Regions from separate parts of the Faecalibacterium sp. BCRC 81149 genome, predicted to be linked through region 2. Evidence: predicted binding sites of a transcription regulator. Region 2 holds the regulator's gene; the other holds the start of a gene.

Region 1 (4,420 bases), on a different contig from region 2:
TGCCGATGGGGTCGCGGGCTGCGATCAGCCGATCCTTGCGGGAATCATACAGAATAAGCGCGAACTCGGAGTCCATGTGACGGAACATATCCAGACCGTACTCGTAATACAGCGGCAGCAGAATCTCGCAGTCGCAGTCGGAGGCAAACTTGTAGCCCCGGCGCTTCAGGATCTCCTTCTCAAAGCGGAAGCCGTAGAGCTCACCGTTGCAGACCACGCAGTCGGCACCGCGGTAGAAGGGCTGCATCCCCTCCGGGGTCAGGCCCATGATGGCAAGGCGGCCAAAGCCCATCAGACCAAAAGGCCCTTCCACCACACGCTGGTCGTCCGGCCCGCGCATCACGGTGCGCAGCAGATACTCCTTGAATTTGGCGGCACTCAGGTCGTGTCCCGTGTAACCCATAACACAACACATATTTCTTACCCCTCTCTCTCTAAACCTCTCCGTCAATGCTTCGCATTGCCGCCTCTCCTGATAGGAGAGGCAGGTTTCCCGGTGACGGAGAGGTTTTTGCAAATAAAAAAATACGGCAGCCTTCATCCCATTGCTAGGACGAATGCTGCCGTATCCGTGGTGCCACCTAAATTACCGGTGCGCGAACACACCAGTCACTTTTGTGTACTCTCCCCGTTGAAAGCACTGCCGCGATAACGAGCGGCTGCCGTCGGCCCCTACTAACTGCCCGAAGCAGGTTCAGGGGGAAGCTCACGGGGGTTCGTTCGGGGCTCATTCTCTGTGCGGCTTCCACCGGCCCGCACTCGCTGCAAAAGAACCTTGAGCACTTACTTTTCCCGATCAACGCTTTTCCTGCCTGCATTGTATCACGGCTCTTTGTCCGTGTCAACACAGTGTTCGCATTTTTGTGCGGTCTGCCCCGGTTGAGAGGGCTTTTGTGCGCAGCTGCGGCACAATCCGTACAAAACGCTGCCCTCGCACTGCAGGGTGAAGCCGTGCTCCGCCATCAGATGGGCACGCACCTCATCCATAAAGTGGCAGTCCAGGTGATAGATGCGCCCGCACTGCACGCACTTCAGGTGCAGGTGCTCGCGGCAGTGGCGGCCTTCGTCCACATACTGGAACACGGCCTTTTCGCCCTTATCGGCCACATATTTCATAATGCGCTGCTCGCCTGCCAGCTTGTCCAGATACCGGTACACCGTGGTGGGATTGGGGCTGGCCCCCTCTGCCTCCAGATGTTCCAGAATGTTGGATGCACTGACCGCGTGCTGGCGGTTGTTGATGAGATAATCCAGGATCAATTGCCGGGTTTTGGTGTTGTACCCCCCGCGACCTGCCATGGTATCAGCCTTCCTTTCTGGGTCAAGTGTACCACAATTTATCCTTCGATGCAAAACAAGAGCGAAACACTGGCGACAAGCACAAAAAAACTGTTCAATTTATAGCAAAATAATGCATGACATCTGTTCAAAACGGAAAAGCTCCCAAAGTTTTCAAAAAAGTCTTGTAAACATTGTCCAGATATGTGATAATAATGTCAATGATTATTTGGATTATTTAAGGGATACAAGCTGTCCGGCGGGCGACTGATTGCTGCCTGAATGGTCCTGCTTGCGAACTAGGAGATAGAACAATGAAAGAGATGGATTCCCAGTCAAAGCCCAGCCTGAAGCTGCAGGCTTACCAGTACCTGAAAACCAAGATTCTGAACTGTGAGTACCGCCCCAACGAATTTCTGAACGAGCAGAAGCTCTGTGCCGAGATGGGCAACATCAGCCGCACCCCCATGCGTGACGCGCTGGGCCGCCTGGAGCAGGAGGGGCTGATCACCATCCTGCCCAAAAAGGGGCTGATGGTCTCCGGCATTACCGAAGAGGACGTGCACAGCATGTTTGAGATGCGCCTGCTGGTGGAGCCTTACGCCCTGCGCACCTACGGCAACCTGATCCCCCGGGAGCAGCTGGAGGCCTACACCGAGCTGATGCATCACCCCGAGCGGATCGACGACTTCTGCAAATCCGACGATGATTTCCACGAGCTGCTGATGAGCACTCTGCCCAACAAATACCTGCGCTCTGGCTATGACCGCATCACCGGCCTGAACACCCGTTTCCGCATTATGACCGGCAAGGTGAGCATGATCAATCAGGATCAGACCTGTGAGGAGCATCTGGAAATTCTGAATGCCGCCCTGAGCGACAACTGGAACACCGCCGCCGATGCGCTGCAGCATCACCTTGAGCTGGCCCGCGATAAGGCCGAGGGAGTCATCAAGGTCATCCGGCTGTGGTAAATGAAACGGTAAAAACGCTGTATCACTCCTTTCGGCATCGCTGATGCGATGCCACCTCCCTCTCAGAGGGAGGCTTTTGCGTTGGCCGCCGCGTTAAGGCTCCCTCCTGGAGGGAGTTGTCGAGCGAATGCGAGACTGAGGGAGTGGTACAGCGTTTTCTTTTGCTGGAAAGTGTAAAAAATTCATAGAAATCACAAGAAAAGTGCATTGAATATTGTTTAACAATGTGGTATCCTTAATAACAGAGAGAGCCCGCTGGCAGGCGGGCAGAATGATTTTGGAGGAAAATAATTATGGCTGACCGCATTGTTCTGAACACCATTTCCTACCATGGCCACGGTGCCATTGAGAACATCGTTCCCGAGCTGACCGCCCGCGGCTACAAGAAGGCTTTTGTCTGCTCTGACCCCGACCTGATCAAGTTTGGCGTGACCAAGAAAGTTACCGACCTGCTGGATGCTGCAAACTTCGCCTATGCTGTTTACAGCGAGATCAAGCCCAACCCCACCATCGCCAATGTGCAGGACGGCGTGGCAGCCTTCAAGGCTGCTGAGGCAGACTGCATCGTGACCATCGGCGGCGGCTCCTCCATGGATACCGCAAAGGCTATCGGCATCATCATCAACAACCCCGAGTTCGCGGATGTGCGCTCTCTGGAAGGCGTGGCTCCCACCAAGAAGCACGCTGTGTTCACCATTGCCGTGCCCACCACCGCCGGTACTGCGGCCGAGGTCACCATCAACTACGTCATCACCGATGTGGAGAAGAAGCGCAAGTTCGTCTGCGTGGACACCAACGATATCCCCGAGATCGCTGTGGTCGATCCCGATATGATGTCCTCCATGCCCAAGGGCTTGACCGCCGCTACCGGTATGGATGCTCTGACCCACGCCATCGAGGGCTATATCACCAAGGGCCACTGCACCATCTCCGATATGTTCCATCTGGAGGCCATCAAGCTCATCAGCGAGAACCTGCGCGGTGCCGTGCAGAACACCCCGGAGGGCCGCGAGGGCATGGCTCTTGGCCAGTACATCGCCGGTATGGGCTTCTCCAATGTGGGTCTGGGCATCGTCCACTCCATGGCACACGGCCTGTCCGCTCTGTATGATACCCCCCACGGCGTGGCCTGCGCCATCCTGCTGCCGGTGGGTCTGGAGTACAACAAGACCGTTGCCGGGGAGCGCTACCGCGCGGTCGGCAAGGCCATGGGCGTGAAGGGCATCGACGAGATGAACGATGCCGATGCCGCCGATGCCACCATCGCTGCTGTCAAGCAGCTGAGCGCGGATGTGGGCATCCCCGCAAACCTGCAGGGCATCCTGAAGGAAGAGGATATCCACTTCCTGGCTGAGTCTGCTTTTGCAGATGCCTGCTGCCCCGGCAACCCCCGCGATACCAGCGTGGAGGAGATCGAGGCACTGTATAAGAGCCAGCTGTAATTCGTAAACTGAACAAAGAGGGTCGGGAACGCCGCTTCCCGGCCCCTTTTTGTTCCGGGAAAGGAGCGCTATGAACCTGAATTTCTATACTCTTTGTGTAATTTATCTGGTATATTCTTTTTTAGGCTGGGTAGGCGAGACCGTTGTTGCAACCGCAAAGGGCCGCCGGTTCACCAACCGCGGCGTGGCCTCCGGCCCCTTCTGCTTTGTGTACGGCACGGCAGGGGTGCTCATCACCATCGGCCTGAACGACCAGCGCACCAGCCTGGCGGCACTGTTCTTCGGCAGCATGATCTATGCCACGGTGGTGGAGTGGCTGACCGCCAAGCTGCTGGAACGGATCCACCACCGCCGCTGGTGGGACTACTCCGATAAAAAGTTCAATCTGGACGGCTATGTCTGCCTGCAATACTCCCTGCTGTGGGGTCTGCTGGGCATGGCGGCAGTCCGCTGGGGCAACGACCTGCTGTTCCGGCTCTGCGCCCACCTGCCGCCGCTGCTGTTCCACGCTGTGGTGTGGGGCGGCATGGCGCTGGCCGTCCTTGACCAGATCTCTGCCATGGTGGTGGTCAGCCGGTATGCGAACCGCCACCCACGGCTTGAGCAGCTGAATCGGGAGCTGGGCAGGGGCTCGGAGAGGCTGCGGCAGAAAATTACCGCCAGCGTGGAAAAGCGGATCCAGCGGGCATACCCCGCTGCGGCCCGTCCGGAGCCCACCACCAGTGC
Region 2 (4,420 bases):
CAGCTCGGTACTGAACATTGGCGGCGACCTGTTCTTTGTTGAGGTGCTGGATTGGGGCTCCGAGGGCTGTGCCCTTTCCACCGTGCTGAGCGAGGCGCTCTGCTGCGTGTTCTGCCTGATCTATATCCGCTGGAAGGTCCCTGTGCTGCAGCTGGGCAGGCGCTGGTTCATTTTTGACTCCTCGCTGCTGAAAAAGACCATCAGCTACGGCTGGACCAGCGCCATGCAGCAGGCCACCGTTCAGCTGGGCAAGATCGCCATTCAGGCCATCGTGAACACCATGGGTGTCAACGCCATGGCAGCCTTTGCCGCTGCAGGCCGCATCGATGACTTTGCCTATGTGCCCCAGCAGAACATCGGCCATGCCACCACCACCCTGATGGCTCAGAACCGCGGCGCGGGCAAAAAAGACCGTGTCCGCACCAGCTTCTTCTGCGGCCTGAAGCTGGAGTTCCTCTACGCCATTTTTATCACAGCCATCTGCTTCTTCTTTGCCGAGCCCATCATCCGGCTCTTCGTCACCGATGCCGCCGTGGTGCATCTGGGAGTGCGCTTTTTGAAGCTGGTCTCCCTGTTCTATCTGATGCCCTCGCTGACCAATGGCATCCAGGGCGGCTTCCGCGGCCTGGGCGACCTTAAGATCACCCTGAACAGCAGCACGCTCAACATGGCAGGCCGTGTGGCGGCCGCTGCCGTCTTTGTGCTGCTGATGAAGATGGATATCGAGGCCCTGCCGTACAGCTATGTTGTGGGCTGGATCCTCATGCTGGTCTATGAAGCCCCCATGATGGTGAAGTATCTGCGGAAGGGCGAGCTGTAAGCCTGACACCGCCCCGGGCAGGTCTTTTCTCTCACTCAGTCCGCTCGATCTCCCGGTACAGCCATTCCAGTGCATCAGAGATGCCGCCCAGCTGGTCGATGAGCTTCTCCTTCACGGCCTTTTTGCCGTCCAGCATGGTGCCCACGTCCATCACCAGCTCACCGGTGCGGAGCATCAGCTCTGAGTAGCGCTCTGCCGTAATGCCGCTGTGGCCCGCCACAAAGCCGGTGATGCGCTCCTGCATCTGCTCGAACCACCGCATGGTCTGGGGCACGCCCAGAATCATGCCGGAGTGGCGGACCGGGTGCACCGTCATGGTCGCCGTGGGCACGATAAAGCTGCGCCGGGCGCTGACTGCCAGCGGGATGCCGATGGAGTGGCCCCCGCCCAGCACGACCGTGGCACTGGGCTTTGAGATGCTGGCAATGAGTTCTGCCAGCGCCAGCCCGGCCTCCACGTCCCCGCCCACGGTATTGATGAGCACCAGCAGGCCCTCCACAGCGGGGTCCTCCTGCACTGCCACCAGCTGCGGGATCACATGCTCATACTTGGTGGTCTTCTGGCCCTGCGGGGCCTCCACATGGCCCTCGATCTGGCCGATCACGGTCAGGCAGTGGATGGCATGGGGGCCGCGGGTGCGCCACACCGTGCCCAGATCTTCCAGCTGCTCTTTCTCCAACCGCTGCTGTTCGGTGGTTTCCTTTTCATCTTCCGGCATGTTGGCTCCTCCTCAGGGTGTTTTTTTCAGTGTTCCCGGAGATCGAAGCAATATGCGGCGGTTAAGATTTCTTTACTTTGAAAAAAATTGGCCCAGAGGATTTGACATTCTGTCTCATTGCAGTATACTTTATACTAAGAATAAGATTGACAAGTATATATCATTATTGTTCAGAAACTGTCTTAATCGCCGGTGCACCTTGCAGGGTGCAAAGAGACCGGCATTCCCTTTGGATGAAAGGAGAACCATTTCCATGAACAATCCCGGCAAAGCTTCCCTTCCGGTGATCAAGCGCCTGCCCAAGTATTACCGCTACCTGCGGACGCTGAAGAACGACGGCATCACCAGCATCTCCTCCCGCGAGCTGGCCGCCCAGATGGGCACCACGGCCTCTCAGGTGCGGCAGGATTTCAACTGCATCGGCGACGTGAACGGCCGCCAGGGCATCGGCTACTCGGTGGAGAACCTGCTTTCCATCCTGGAGCATCTGCTGTTCGGCAACGGTGACCTGCTGCCCACCATCCTCATCGGCTGCGGCCGGTTGGGCAAGGCAGTCAGCCGCTTCATCACCACCGACACCAACGGCTACAAGCTGATCGCCGCCTTTGACAATTCCCCCAGCGAGGTGGGCAAAGAGATCAACGGCATCCAGATCTTACACGTTGACGAGCTGGAGGCCTTCTGCGCAGAGCATAAGCCTGAGGTGGCTGTGTTCTGTGTGCCCCGCAGCGGTGCGGAGGAGCTCAGCGGCCGGCTGGTCGAACTGGGCATCAAAGGCTTCTGGAACTTCTCCCACTACGACCTGTCGGTGCCCTACCCCGAAGTGGTGGTGGAGAACGTCCACCTGGGCGACAGCCTGATGAGCTTGGGTTACCGCCTGCGCAATCAGGACTGATCTATTCTTATAGCATATCACAGGAAACAGGCAGCCCTCTCCCCCCGAACGAGCAGAGAGGGTTGCTTTTTTATGAGGAGAGCAACTATGGCGAAGCTATACTTCCGATACGGTGCCATGAACAGCGGCAAAAGCACCGCGCTGATGCAGGTGGCCCACAACTACGAAGAGCAGGGGATGCGGGTGCTGATCCTGAAGCCCCAGGTGGATACCAAGGGCGGCGGCGAGCTGGTCAGCCGCCTGGGCGTGCGCCGCAGGGCCGACCTGCTCATCCCGCCCGAGGTGGATGTGTTCGAGGCCGTGCGCGCCGCTTCTGCCGGGGAGCAGCCGCTGGCCTGTGTTCTCTGCGACGAGAGCCAGTTCTTTACCCCGGCACAGGCCGAGCAGCTGTTCATGGTCACGGTAGACCTGAACATCCCGGTCATCTGCTACGGTCTGCGGTCAGACTTCTCCCTCAAGGGCTTCCCCGGCTCCACCCGTCTGCTGGAGCTGGCCCACACCATTGAGGAGATGAAGACCATCTGCACCTGCGGGCGCAAGGCCACCTGCAACTGCCGCAGGGTCAATGGGGAGTTCGTCTTTGAGGGCGAGCAGGTCGCCATCGATCTGGAAAACGATGTGCAGTACGTCAGCATGTGCCCCCAGTGCTATTTCAAGGCACGGCGGGCGTTTTACGCCAAACGGAACGCACAGTAAGTGTCGACCTCCAGCAGGCACAGGAGCCACCTTCCTGCATGAGAGCCAAGATCTCCCAAAAGATTTTTACAGTTTTCAGAGCGCTGCCCAGCCGGGCGGCGCTCTTTTTTGTGCGTCCCCTTTCAAAGTGATATATCAGTTGTATCCAACGGCGAACGTTTTTTGCGCAATTGATATATCAGTTTGCAAAACAGCGATATCGTCACTTTTTTCACATGTTGTATACAACAATATACCGTCAATTTCGCAATAAGTTACAAAAACATTGCAATTTTAGAGGTTCCGCCACACTTTCTCGGCCCGTTTCTATGCAATCTATCCAACTATGCAGATTGCATAGTTTTTCGTTCCAAGTTTATTCATTTCGGCAATGCCGTCAAATCACCGCAAATCACAAGAGCAATATTTGTTCGTTTTTTGTCCGTATCACTTCAATTTACATCTTTCTTTTTCCCATTTCTTTTGTTATCATATTTGTATACAACGAGCCTTGTGCAGTAAGGCCCGCGCGATGTTTTTTGATTTATTAGGAGGAGAACAACAATGAGCAAGGCAATTTCCCGTCGTGATTTCCTGAAGGTCACCGGTGCTGTCGGTGCAGCTGGTCTGCTGGCTGCCTGCGGCGGCAATGGCGGCGCTGCTTCCAGCACCGCTTCTTCTGCAGCCGAGGCTGCTTCCGTGGCTGGCCTGAGCAGCGATCCCGTTACCCTGACCATGAGCTGGTGGGGCGGCGAGTCCCGCCACAACGCTTACCAGGAGGCCCTGAAGGCTTTCTCTGCTGAGCACACCACCATCACCGTCAACCCCACCTTCGCTGCATGGTCCGGCTGGGAGGACACCATGTCCACCAAGTTTGCAGGCGGCGTGGCTGAGGATGTCTGCCAGATCAACTGGAACTGGCTGTACAACTACTCCGGCAACGGCCAGACCTTCCTGGATCTGAACAGCGTCACCGATTACCTGGATATGTCCCAGTGGGACGACGCAAAGCTGGGTGCCTGCAATGTTGCAAATGCACAGCAGTGCGTGCCCATCTCCATGACCGGCCGTATCTTCTACTGGAACATGACCACCTTTAACAAGGCCGGCATCACCGAAGTCCCCTCCACTGAGGACGATCTGTTTGCAGCCGGCAAGGCTTTCCAGGAGAAGCTGGGCGATGATTACTATCCCCTGCACCTGGGCGCATACGACCGTATGATCCTGATGGTGTTCTACCTCGAGTCCAAGTACGGCAAGGACTGGGCAGATCCCACCACCTCTACCCTGAACTACACCGCTGACGAGATCG

The links. The regulator Rex, encoded in region 2, represses fermentation and respiration genes when NADH is low (regulators of the CRP and FNR family bind a similar motif). The targets are predictions, from matches to a motif close to ATTGTTAANNNNTTAACAAT.
Region 1: a site for Rex is predicted at 2,459-2,478, ahead of fucO (lactaldehyde reductase). Genes of this name have one in related genera too.

Annotation. Positions count from the first base shown of each region.
Region 1 is NZ_QXJA01000007.1:56,314-60,733, forward strand. It holds gene asnB (asparagine synthase B) at 1-403, opposite strand, end outside; T-box leader at 547-809, opposite strand; gene D3F01_RS09230 (transcriptional repressor) at 823-1,299, opposite strand; gene D3F01_RS09235 (GntR family transcriptional regulator) at 1,593-2,252, shown strand; gene fucO (lactaldehyde reductase) at 2,546-3,694, shown strand; gene D3F01_RS09245 (putative ABC transporter permease) at 3,765-4,420, shown strand, end outside.
Region 2 is NZ_QXJA01000010.1:85,258-89,677, reverse strand. It holds gene D3F01_RS11470 (MATE family efflux transporter) at 1-820, shown strand, start outside; gene D3F01_RS11465 (ATP-dependent Clp protease proteolytic subunit) at 852-1,538, opposite strand; gene D3F01_RS11460 (redox-sensing transcriptional repressor Rex) at 1,792-2,433, shown strand; gene D3F01_RS11455 (thymidine kinase) at 2,521-3,129, shown strand; gene D3F01_RS11450 (extracellular solute-binding protein) at 3,673-4,420, shown strand, end outside.